Regions from separate parts of the Pseudarthrobacter oxydans genome, predicted to be linked through region 2. Evidence: riboswitches for the same ligand, from Rfam matches in the RefSeq annotation. Region 2 holds a riboswitch; the other holds the start of a gene.

Region 1 (5,634 bases), 1.5 Mb from region 2:
GAACTCGCCCCGCTGGTCCAGGACCTGGTGACCGTGCTGGACAATCTCTCCGGAACCCTCTCCGCAGGCAAGTATCCGGAAGGCAACAAGGGCAAGGCCATCGCCGCTGCCCTGCGTAAGGTTGCCGACGAGCTGGACGTTTAGGCGCCGATGAACCCGGAAGCTGAACAGCCGGTGGCCGCCGCCCAGGACCAGGACGGTCCGACGGCGGGGGCTGCTGCCGCTGCCAACCCTGCGGCTGCGGGGGCCAAGGCCATGTCCAAGCGCCGCGCGGGTGTTCCGGTGTGGCGGACAGGCAAGCCTGATGCCTTCCTGGCTGCAGCCGTGGACACCGCCCGCACCGCCATCGAGGGCATCACGGCACCGGCTACGATCGGCCAACACCTTGCGGCCAAGAGCGAAGGCGACCGCCTGGTGACCCATCTGTTTGAGTCGAAGCTGGCCGGTTACCTGGGCTGGCAGTGGTACGCGGTGCTCACCCGTAACTCCCGCTCCAAGGTCGTCACCGTCAACGAACTCGGCCTGCTGCCGTCGGAGGATTCGATCCTTGCCCCGGAATGGGTGCCGTGGGCGGAACGTGTCAGACCCGAGGACGAGCAGGAGCCGGAGCAGGTGCCGGCCCAGGAGCCGGAACAGGGCCAGGAATCCGGGGAGGAAAAGCCCGGCGACGGTGGACAGCCCGGCGACGAAGCAAGGACTTCCTGACCACACACGAACGGCGCCGTCCGGGATGATCCCGGGCGGCGCCGTCGTACGTTAAGGCTGCCGGCCTACTTGCGCAGTTCGCCCACCACGTAGTCGATGCTCGCCAGCAGGGCAGAGACGTCGGACGGCTCGATGGCCACAAACGTGGCGATGCGCAGCTGGTTGCGGCCCAGCTTCCGGTACGGCTCGGTGTCCACGATGCCGTTGGCCCGCAGGACCTTGGCCACCACGGCCGCGTCCACTGAATCGTCGAAGTCAATCGTGGCGATTACGTTGGAGCGCTCGTCCGGGTTGGCGACGAACGGCGTGGCGAATTCGGAGGACTCCGCCCAGCTGTAGATGCGTCCGGCAGAATCTGCAGTCCGCGCCGAAGCGAAGTCAAGCCCGCCGTTCGCGTTCAGCCACTGCACCTGGGCGTCCAGGGTCACCAGGGTGGACAGCGACGGCGTGTTGTAGGTCTGGTTCAGGCGGGAGTTGTCAATGGCCGTCTGGAGGTCCAGGAAGTCCGGGATCCAGCGGCTGGTGGACTTGATCCGGGCCGCGCGCTCCAGTGCAGCCGGCGAGAACAGGCCAAGCCACAGCCCGCCGTCGGAGGCAAAGTTTTTCTGCGGGGCGAAATAGTAGACGTCGCTCTCCGCCACGTCGACGTCCAGGCCGCCGGCTGCCGACGTCGCGTCAATAAGGACCAGTGAGCCCTCATCCGCGCCAGCCACGCGCTTAACGGGGGCGGACACGCCAGTGGACGTCTCGTTCTGCGGCCAGGCATAGGCATCAACGCCCGCCTCAGCCTGCGCAGCAGGGCGGGTTCCCGGCTCGGATTTGATGATGGAGGAGGCATCCAGGAAAGGTGCCTTGTTGGTGGCTGCCGCGAATTTCGAGCCGAATTCACCGAATGAGAGGTGCTGCGCCTTCTTCTCCACCAGGCCGAAGCTGGCGACGTCCCAGAACGCCGTGGAACCGCCCACGCCCAGCACCACCTCATAGCCTTCCGGGGCACGGAAGAACTGGCTCAGGCCTTCGCGTACGGACCCCACCAGGTTCTTGACCGGTGCCTGCCGGTGGGACGTTCCCAGGATGGTCTTCGATGCGGCGGACAAGGCATCGATCTGCTCCTGCCGGACTTTGGAGGGACCGGCGCCGAACCGCCCGTCCTTGGGCAGGAGGTCGGCGGGAATAGTGATGCTGGTTTCGCTCACAGGTGCTCCAATTTCGGCGTGGACGGGGTGTTGGTCCGGACGGATGTGGGTGCCAGGCAGTCGCGGCGACTGTGACTCGGGCCCTCCCTCATTCTGCCTGAACAGCTGTTTCAGCGGGAACCGGGACCGTCATAGTCCAGACATTGAGACAGGGCCCCTGCCCGCGCCGTCAACTATTCGGACAAACTCAAAATAGGCTAAGCTTTCCAACGGACCACGCTGCATGTGAAGGCGGTACGGTGGGACAACGCAAGGTACTGCGCTCGAGGAGCTGAGCTGGATGACGGATCTGATCGACACTACGGAGATGTACCTTCGGACCATCTTGGAGCTTGAGGAAGAAAACATCGTTGCCCTCCGGGCCCGGATCGCGGAGCGGCTGCGCCACTCCGGGCCCACTGTGTCGCAGACCATCGGCAGGATGGAACGGGACGGCCTGGTGGTTGTCTCCGGAGATCGGCACCTTGAACTCACGGAGGTGGGCCGGAAGCGCGCCACCGAAGTCATGCGGAAGCACAGGTTGGCGGAGCGGCTCCTGGCCGATGTCATCGGGCTGGACTGGGCCTACGTCCATGACGAAGCCTGCCGCTGGGAGCACGTCATGAGCGAACGGGTGGAACGGCGCATTTACGAAATGCTGAACCATCCCACTGAGTCCCCGTATGGCAATCCCATCCCGGGATTGGCGGCCCTCGGGGGCGAGGCGCAGGCCGCTGCGGACGCGGCGGTCAGCCTGCTTGAGGCCATGAAGACCTACGGCCCGGCGTCTGAGGTGACAGTCAGCCGCCTGGCAGAGCCGATCCAGGTGGAACCCGAGTTGTTGGTCCAGCTTGATGAAGGCGGAATCCGGCCCGGTGCCTCGGTCTCGCTGGAGCGGGTGGGGGAGTACATTTCGGTCCGCGTCCCGGGCATCGAAGGGGCCCTGGAGCTGCCGCCGGAAGTCGCGGCGCACGTCTTCGTGGCCGTACGCTAGGGACCGCTTGAGGCCTCCCGGCTACCCCAACGGGTGCCGGTTACGCAAAGATAACGGAATTGTTACTTTGGGACTTTTGCCCCTATAGTTAAACCCAAGCGTTGATACTAAAGCGTTACCTGATCTGGAGCCGAGCTCTGCCAGCGGATCAGGTGCACGAGTCATTACTGGCAGAGGCGGGGGAACCACAAACGGCAGCCGGGGGACTGCCTTGGGGTGAAGTCCGTCAGCAGCAAGCCTCTTCCAGTGAAGGATCCTCCGTGGATACCTCTGTGCCGAAGCTTGCTTACGGCGGACCGGGTCTTTGAACTCTCTGACCCGAATCCGACAGCTAACTTCGCAGGCTTTCCAGAGAGGAACCCTTCTTGTCCATGCAGACCCCCAGGGGACGCCGCCGCGCAGCGGTGCCCGCTTCGACGCCGCGGGTTGTTGAAGTCATCACCACGGAACGCCCCCGCGATCCCCACCGTGATGCGCGCCGCCGTCGTGGTCCCTTCCGCCAAGTCACCGAGTTCGCTGCTGCGAGCGGAATCGGCCAGAAGGCCGGAATCGCACTCGCAGCCACAGGCCTGGTGCTGACCGTGACGGTGCCGGCCACCAGCCCCGTGATGGCCACCGACGCTCCCGGTGTTACTCCGATGGCAGCCTCAGCCGTCACGCCGCAGCCGCAGATCTCAGCCGAGGCCGGTGCCCAGATCGATTTCAGCCGTTCCGCCGTGGTCACCCAGGCGGATCCGGACGGCAAGCTCAAGCAGCTTCTCAGTGCCCAGTCCGCCGGCTCGGTGTCACGTGCTGCCTCGGCAGGAAGCCTCGGCGCTCCACTGGCCACGCTGACCACAGCGTCCCCCTTCGGCTACCGCGTCAGCCCGATCACCGGTGGCTCAGGCGACTTCCACCGCGGCCAGGACTATGTGGCCCAGTGCGGTACGTCGGTCTTCGCTGCCGCCACCGGTACCGTGACCTTCGTGGGCTGGCACCAGTTCGGCGGCGGAAACCGCGTTGTGGTGGACCACGGCAACGGCCTGGAAACCACGTACAACCACCTCTCCTCCTTCAGCGTGAGGGAGGGGCAGACCGTCTCGCGCGGGGACGTAATTGCCCTTAGCGGGACCACGGGCGCCTCCACGGGCTGCCACCTCCACTTCGAGGTGCAGGTCAACGGCGAAGTGGTCGATCCGACTGGCTGGCTGTAGTCAAGTGACGGTGAACTATCAGATGATCGTGACTTGCCGTGACCTGAATGTGACATTCACTCAAAACTGCTGTACCGTCTAACTCGCGTCAACTTTTCCGAAGTTGACGCTCTTGTGCGGATTGCCTAACTCTGCCACCGCTCAAGGTCCGTTCGCATTTCATCGTCTGGCAGGGGCGGGGGAACCAATTTTGGTCTTGGCTTTGGCTAAGACCTTGGGGTTAAGTCGCAAAACTTCCTTGGAAGCAGCGCGGCCGGGTGACTCCCATCCGAATCCGACAGCTCACCTCGCAGGCATTGGGAGAGGCTACCTTCGTGTCTTCACGCAATAATTCTGCGCGCCACCGTGCGCAAACGGTTCGTACCAACCCCTTGGACACTATGTCCAAGGCTGTTAGTGCCAATGCCGGGACAGTAGGTCGCCAGGCTGCCGTTATCGCCGCAGCTTCCGGTCTTATCCTCAGCATGGGCCTGCCCGCCAACGCAGCGGACACCACCGCTGGTGTTTCCGCTTCCACCGAGTCCGGCTCCGCGCAGGCTGCCCTGGCAGTCACCGCAGCCCCCACGGCCACCGTGTCGTTCGAGCGGCCCGTGGTCAAGACCACTGCCGCCCCGAAGCCGGAGCGGGTGCGCCCACAGTCCACCGCCACGGAAACGGGCGCAGCGTCGAGTTCGGAGTCTGCAGCGGACAAGCTGGCCAAGACTGTCTCTTCCGCTTCCACCTCAGGCATTGCTGCCATCGCCTACACGGGCATTGGCAGCCCCTACGTCTGGGGCGGCACCAGCCCGGTCACCGGATGGGACTGCTCCGGCTTCACCCAGTGGGTTTACGCCCAGGCCGGCATCAGCATCCCCCGCGTCAACGCCTGGACTGCCATGACCCCCACCTCCACCCCGCAGCCCGGCGACCTGGTCATGCAGAACGGCGGAGCGCACGTCGGCATCTACGTCGGCAACGGCATGATGGTCAGCGCGCTCAACCCCTCCCAGGGCACGCTGCTCCACGCCGTAGCCGCCACCGGCACCTCTTCGTTCTTCACCATCAGCAAATAGTTCTTGGACCCTCGGGTCCAAGAACTATTTCTTTGCTCCACCACGCTTTCCGCTAACACCACATCCCCGTTCGGGGCGTGCCGGCGTACCCCCAAGATGCCGGCGCGTCCACATCCCTTGGTGCCCACAACGGCCTGAGGAAAACGAAAGAGAGAACTGATGACTACTCGTGCTACCGCACGGCATCGCGCCGAGGTCACCAAAACCAGCTCAATCGCCATCATCGCCAAGGCTGTCGGCGAGAACGCCGGCGGCGTAGGCCGCCAGGCCGCTGTCATCGCCGCCGCTTCCGGCCTGGTACTGACCAGCGGCATCGCGGCGAACGCTGCCGACTCCAACGTCCAGCGCGACTCCGCTCCGGCTTCCACCCTGGAAGTTGAATCCGCCGTCGAAGCCCCCATCTCCGCGGCCTCCACGATCAACATCACCTTCGAAAAGCCCGCCGTCACCACCACGCCGGCCCCGGTTATCGAAGAACCCGCACCTGTCGAGGTCCAGGAGGCCGAGCCGGCCCC
Region 2 (5,634 bases):
CCTCCTCGTTGCGGAGTCCACCTTCAGCGATGACGACGGCGGGCTGGCGCGCCAGTACCGTCACCTCACCGCCGGGCAGGCAGGGGAACTGGCAGCGGGGGCAGCCGCCCGAACCCTCGTGCTGACGCACTTCTCCTCACGGTACGGCGAGGACGCCGCGCCGCTCGCGGTCCAGGCCAGGGCCCGTGCGGCGGATACTGACGTCATCGCCGCGCAGGACCTGCAACGCGTCCCCATGCCCCGGCGGCGCCGCTGGCCGGGGCATGGCGTCACGGCACCGGAACGGTCCACTGCACCTGAACGGACCGCTCTGCCAGGCCATGCCATTCCTCGAGCCGGGGAGGTCACCGATGAGCTCATCAACGGCCGGACAAGCGACGGCGATAGGGTTAACCCATGACTGCTGCAGCAGAATCAACTGTCGTCTTCGAGGGCCGCTTTGCCCGTGAACTGGCGGAGCTGGCCGTTCCGTGGCAGGCGGAGGAAGCGCCGGAGCCTGAACTCTTGGTCCTTAACGACGCGCTGGCGACCGAGCTGGGGCTGGCACCCGACTACCTGCGGACGCCGGAAGGCGTGCGCCTCCTGCTGGGCAACTACCTCCCCCCGGGTGCGACCCCCGTAGCCCAGGCGTACGCCGGGCACCAGTTCGGTGGCTACTCACCGCTGCTCGGCGACGGCCGCGCGCTGCTGCTGGGCGAAATAGTTGCCGACGGCGGGCGCTTGCGGGATGTGCACCTGAAGGGTTCCGGCCGTACACCTTTCGCCCGCGCGGGCGACGGCCGGGCCGTCATCGGCCCGATGCTGCGGGAGTACCTTGTGAGCGAGGCCATGCACGCCCTGAACATTCCCACCACGCGGGCCCTGGCCGTCGTAGCCACCGGGCGGCCGGTGCGCCGGGACACGATGCTGCCGGGCGCCGTCCTGGCCCGTGTGGCCAGCAGCCACCTCCGCGTGGGCAGCTTCCAATACGCCCGGGCCACGGAGAACATGGACCTGCTGCGCCGGCTGGCGGACCACGCCATCAGCAGGCACTATCCGGCTGCAGCCCGGTCCGAACAGCCCTACCTGGCGCTGTTTGAAGCAGTGGTCGCCGCCCAGGCGGAGCTCGTGGCCAAGTGGATGCTGGTGGGCTTCGTGCACGGGGTCATGAACACGGACAACATGACCATCTCCGGGGAAACCATCGACTACGGGCCCTGCGCATTCATGGACGCGTTTGATCCCGCCGCCGTGTATAGCTCCATCGATGTAGGCGGCCGCTATGCCTACGCGAACCAGCCCGTGGTAGCCGAGTGGAACCTGGCCCGGCTCGCTGAGGCCATGCTGCCGCTCTTCAACGAAGACCAGGAACAGGCTGTCGGCCCCGCGGTGGAGGCCCTAGGCACGTTCCGCGGCCGGTACAGTGATGCCTGGTTCGAGGGCATGAAGGCCAAGCTCGGCGTGCCTGCCGGCCCTGCGGCAGGCCCGGAACGTGACGAAGCCTCGGACCTTGTGGATGGCGTGATCGGCCTGCTGAAGGACGGACCCGTTGACTACACGCAATTCTTCCGGAACCTTGGACAGGCCGCCCGGGGCAACTCCAGGCCTGCCCGCGGCATGGTGCCGGACCTGGGGACTTTCGATGCCTGGGCCGGACGCTGGGCCGCGCTGAAGCCCGACGCCGAACTCATGGACAGCGTGAACCCCGCGTACATCCCCAGGAACCACCTGGTGGAGGAAGCACTGGCCGCTGCCACCGAGGGCGATCTTGACCCGTTTAACCGCCTCCTTGAGGTTGTCCGGTCCCCGTTCCAGGAGCGTCCGGGGCTGGAACGCTACACGGAAGGACCGCCGGAGGACTTCGGCAAATACCGGACCTTCTGCGGCACCTAGCCGTAATTCCAGCGGAGCCAAGGGAGCCCCAAGGACCCTTAAGAACGTGGAAGGGGCGGCAGCCGGTAAACCCGGCTGCCGCCCCTTCCAGCCCCTTCCACAGGGTGGGACTGCCCCGCTGCGAGCGGACTGCCCCGTCGCCGTTGGTTACGCTACGCGGACGAAGGAAGCGCCGCTCAGCCAGCTGATGGAGTGGACTTCGGTGCTGTAACCGTTCACGCCGCCGCTGACAACCTGGCCGTCGCCGGCGTAAACGCCCACGTGGCCGGCCGTGATCACGAGGTCACCGGGAGCGGGGGAACCCACAACAGTGCCGTACTGGAAGAACTGGGTGGGAGCCAGGTCGCCGACGCTCAGGCCAACGGAACGCAGGGCGTTCTCCACCATCGCGGTGCAGTCCTGGCCGACGCCCACCTGGCTGTAAGCCGAGGCGAGAATTGCTGCTCCGGTGCCCGTGCCGGTGCTGGCAGAGGCGTAGGACAGGTTCATCCCCGTGTTCGCCGGTGCCGTGGCAGCGGCGGTCTGGACGGGTGCCGGGGCGGGTGCGGCGGCCGGAGCTGCCGGGGCGTAGCCTGCACCCGGGATCTGGATCTGGTCGCCGGGGTAGATAACCGCGGAGATTGAAAGCCCGTTGGCTGCCAGGACATCGCCCAGGGCCACGCCGTAAGCGGCCGAGATGGCGCCAAGCGTGTCGCCGGATACAACCGTATGGACGGTTCCGGCCGCGGCGGCGGGGGCTGCAACTGCTGCTGCCGGGGCGGCGGAGGCCTGGATGTTAGTGGTCTCAGTGGTGTCCGGACCTGTCACACCGGCGTGCGCCGGGGCTCCGACGCCGAAGGCAATGCCGGATGCGGCTGCGACGGCGAGCGCCGGACGGCCCAGGGTCCTGGCTTGGGACTTGGCCGAAACAGCCAGTCCTTCCAGGATGATGGAGCGGGCCGGAGTTGCGCGATGACGGGCGGTGGTGGAAATTTTTGACACAGTTGATCGCCTCTCCCATGCCTGCGGGGTGAGCTGTCGGGTTCGGGCTGGAGATACCCGGCCGGGAGCAACTCCGAAAGGAACGGAGGCGCCAGCGACTTAACCCCAAGGCCTCTTGAGAGGCCGTGGAAACTTGGTTCCCCCGTCCCTGCCAGCTGGATAGCGATGGTTCCCGGTTCAGCGGCAGGGCTCGGCAAGCTGAGGGGAATGTCCCGTCTGGGAGGGACACCTTAAGACCATAACCCGCCCCGGCGCCGATTGTCACGTTTGGGTAACATGCGAGGTTCTCCTCTCGGTTTATGCAAACGAATCGACTCTGGGTCGCGGGCACTGCGCGCACGCTCAGGCTTTCACCGTGGAAAGTCGATGGCTTGTCTCTGCTGTATAACGATGCAGGCCCCTCATCCTTGAAGTGAAGGTTGAAGCCGGTAAGCTTCCGAACTATGTCCCGTTCCGTTCTAAATGCCCGGCACCGCCTGCCCGGGATACTGCTGGCCGCCGCCCTCGCCGGCAGCGTTTGGCTGACTCCGGCCGGCGCGGCCGAGGGCGTTCCGCCTGGTGGCTACCCCTCGTGGGAGGACGTGGAGCGGGCCAAGCTGACCGAGGCCGGCACGGAAAAAGAGATCGGTATGATCGCAGGCCTGTTGGACGGGCTGCAGGCGCAGTCGGAGGCCTTGGGCAACGCGGCGGTGGCGTCAGCCGCTGAGTCTGCAGCGGCTGATGCCGCGTTGGCAGCATCCACTGCCCGAGTGGAGTCGCTGGCGGAACAGGCCGGGACCGCCAAAGCCGAACTCATCCGCCACAGGAAGGACATCGGAGCCCTGGCCGCCCAGTCCTACAAAACGGGCGGTACGAACATGGGGTTCTTCGTGGCCCTTGATGCGATCGGGAACAACAATGTCCACGGGCTCAACGTGGTGCATCTGGTGGGCGGCAAAACGGCGGGCCTTGTGGACAAGGCAGCCGCCGCGGGGAAAGTCACGGCTTCACTGGCCGATCAGGAGAAAGCCGCCCGGGCCGAGCGTGAACGGCTGTCCGGCGAGGCGGCGGAAAAGCTTGCGGCGGCCCGATCGGCCCAGGAAGCCATGGCACGCCAGCTTACGGAAGAACAGCAGCGCAACCGGGAGCTGACCGAGCAGTTGGCGTCCCTGAAGGGCACGACGGCGGCGGTTGAGGGTGAATTCCGGCGTGGACAGGCGGCTCTGGCCGCTTATGAAGCAGCGCAGGAGGCGAAAAGGGCCGCGGCCGGAGAAGAGGCACGACGACGGGCTGCCGCAGCCGCCGCGGCGGCAAAGGCGCAGCCATCTGCTGCTCCCGCCCCCGTGCGTCCGGCTCCTGCCGATCTGGCACCTGAAAATCCTCCGGCCGGCAACCCTGCGCCGGCGGATCCTGCTCCGCCTGTCCCCGCTCCGGCGCCTGCCGCGCCGCCCAGCCCGCCCGCCGTCGTAATTCCCTCTGCTCCTGCGGGTGCGGTCAACGATCCTGCCGGTGCCAAAAGCTACGCCTCGGGCAGGCTGGGGGCCTATGGCTGGGGATCGGACCAGTTCCTCTGCCTTGCCCGGCTTTGGACCAAGGAATCGAACTGGCTGACAACGGCCACCAACCCGTACTCCGGTGCCTACGGCATCCCGCAGGCGCTGCCGCCGGGCAAGTATTCCAGCGCCGGCAGCGATTGGCTGACCAATTACCGGACACAGATCGAGTGGGGCCTTGGCTATATCCGCGAGCGGTACGGTTCCCCCTGCTCGGCCTGGAACCACTCCGTGGCCAGGAATTGGTACTGACACCGCGCTAGGCTTTTCCCATGCCTGATTTCGAAAGATTCCGCGTCCTCCTCGAGGAGGAGCGGAAGCGGAAGGTGGCACTGCTCCCGTCGCTCCGCGCCGACATTGCCTCGGCAAACTCTGCGCGCCAGGATTCGAACGTCGACGACGAACACGATCCCGAGGGTTCCACCATTGCCTTCGAGCTGTCCCAGGCAGCTGCCCTGCTGCAGCAAAGCACCGCCGGCCTTGACCAGGTGGAGGCCGCCCTGGCCCGGATCGCTGCCGGCACGTACGGCATCTGTGCGGTTTGTGGAGAACCTATCGCGGAGGGAAGGCTTGAGGCCAGGCCCTGGACACCGTTCTGCATCCGGCACGCAGCCGCGGGACGTGGCCGATGAACGGCGGGACCGACTGTGTGGCGGCCGCCGCGGCGTTCATCGACCGCACCCTGCAGAATGAAGGCGCCTGGTACCGGGCGGACGACGTCGAGTCCCGGCTGGGCGGGGTGCTGTCCTCCTACGGCTCTTCGGTGGGCGCCGTCCGGGGAACGGTCCGGGACGCCCTGCGGAAGTTCAAGGAGCTGGACCACGATGCCGTGCTCCAGCTGGCGTCCGGGCTGTGGGGCCAGCCGAAACCTGGCAGCAGGCCGGTTTTTGAGCGGCGCCTGGCCGCCGTGGTGCTCCTGCAGTCAAGGGTCGGCCTCCTGCTGCACTCCGACCTGACCCGGATCGAGGGCTTCCTTCGTTCCGCGGAAAGCCCCGAGTTGGTGGACCCCCTGCTGTCCGACGTAGTGTTGCCGCTATTGGCTGGACTGGCAGGACGCGACCGGCAGCGCGCAGGTGTGGTCCTTGCCAGGTGGAGCCAGGACCCGGACGGGCGGCTGCGCAGGGCTGCGGCCTGCATTGGGCAGCAGTCGGGCACTGAGGCCCCCCACAAAGGAGACAGCTATGAACGATCCCTATGACCTGAAACGCTTCGTGTCAGCCCAGGACAGCGGCGCAGGCGAGGGCGGGAC

Evidence for each region. A riboswitch is a leader RNA that binds a small molecule or an ion and turns the genes downstream of it on or off. The one in region 2 is predicted to bind cyclic di-AMP.
Region 1: it holds a riboswitch for cyclic di-AMP, as region 2 does, so the genes downstream of both, SMD14_RS04085 (M23 family metallopeptidase) here and SMD14_RS11000 (LysM peptidoglycan-binding domain-containing protein) in region 2, are expected to answer to the same signal.

What each region holds. Positions count from the first base shown of each region.
Region 1 covers NZ_CP139438.1:879,811-885,444, forward strand. The annotation lists gene SMD14_RS04065 (cold-shock protein) at 1-144, shown strand, start outside; gene SMD14_RS04070 (DUF3027 domain-containing protein) at 151-705, shown strand; gene serC (phosphoserine transaminase) at 771-1,901, opposite strand; gene SMD14_RS04080 (metal-dependent transcriptional regulator) at 2,182-2,874, shown strand; cyclic di-AMP (ydaO/yuaA leader) riboswitch at 2,993-3,235, shown strand; gene SMD14_RS04085 (M23 family metallopeptidase) at 3,246-4,067, shown strand; cyclic di-AMP (ydaO/yuaA leader) riboswitch at 4,180-4,377, shown strand; gene SMD14_RS04090 (C40 family peptidase) at 4,448-5,119, shown strand; gene SMD14_RS04095 (NlpC/P60 family protein) at 5,279-5,634, shown strand, end outside.
Region 2 covers NZ_CP139438.1:2,427,903-2,433,536, reverse strand. The annotation lists gene SMD14_RS11010 (ribonuclease Z) at 1-400, shown strand, start outside; gene SMD14_RS11005 (protein adenylyltransferase SelO family protein) at 397-1,872, shown strand; gene SMD14_RS11000 (LysM peptidoglycan-binding domain-containing protein) at 2,020-2,853, opposite strand; cyclic di-AMP (ydaO/yuaA leader) riboswitch at 2,857-3,057, opposite strand; gene SMD14_RS10995 (lytic transglycosylase domain-containing protein) at 3,297-4,637, shown strand; gene SMD14_RS10990 (TraR/DksA C4-type zinc finger protein) at 4,658-5,017, shown strand; gene SMD14_RS10985 (DNA alkylation repair protein) at 5,014-5,583, shown strand; gene SMD14_RS10980 (DUF1810 domain-containing protein) at 5,567-5,634, shown strand, end outside.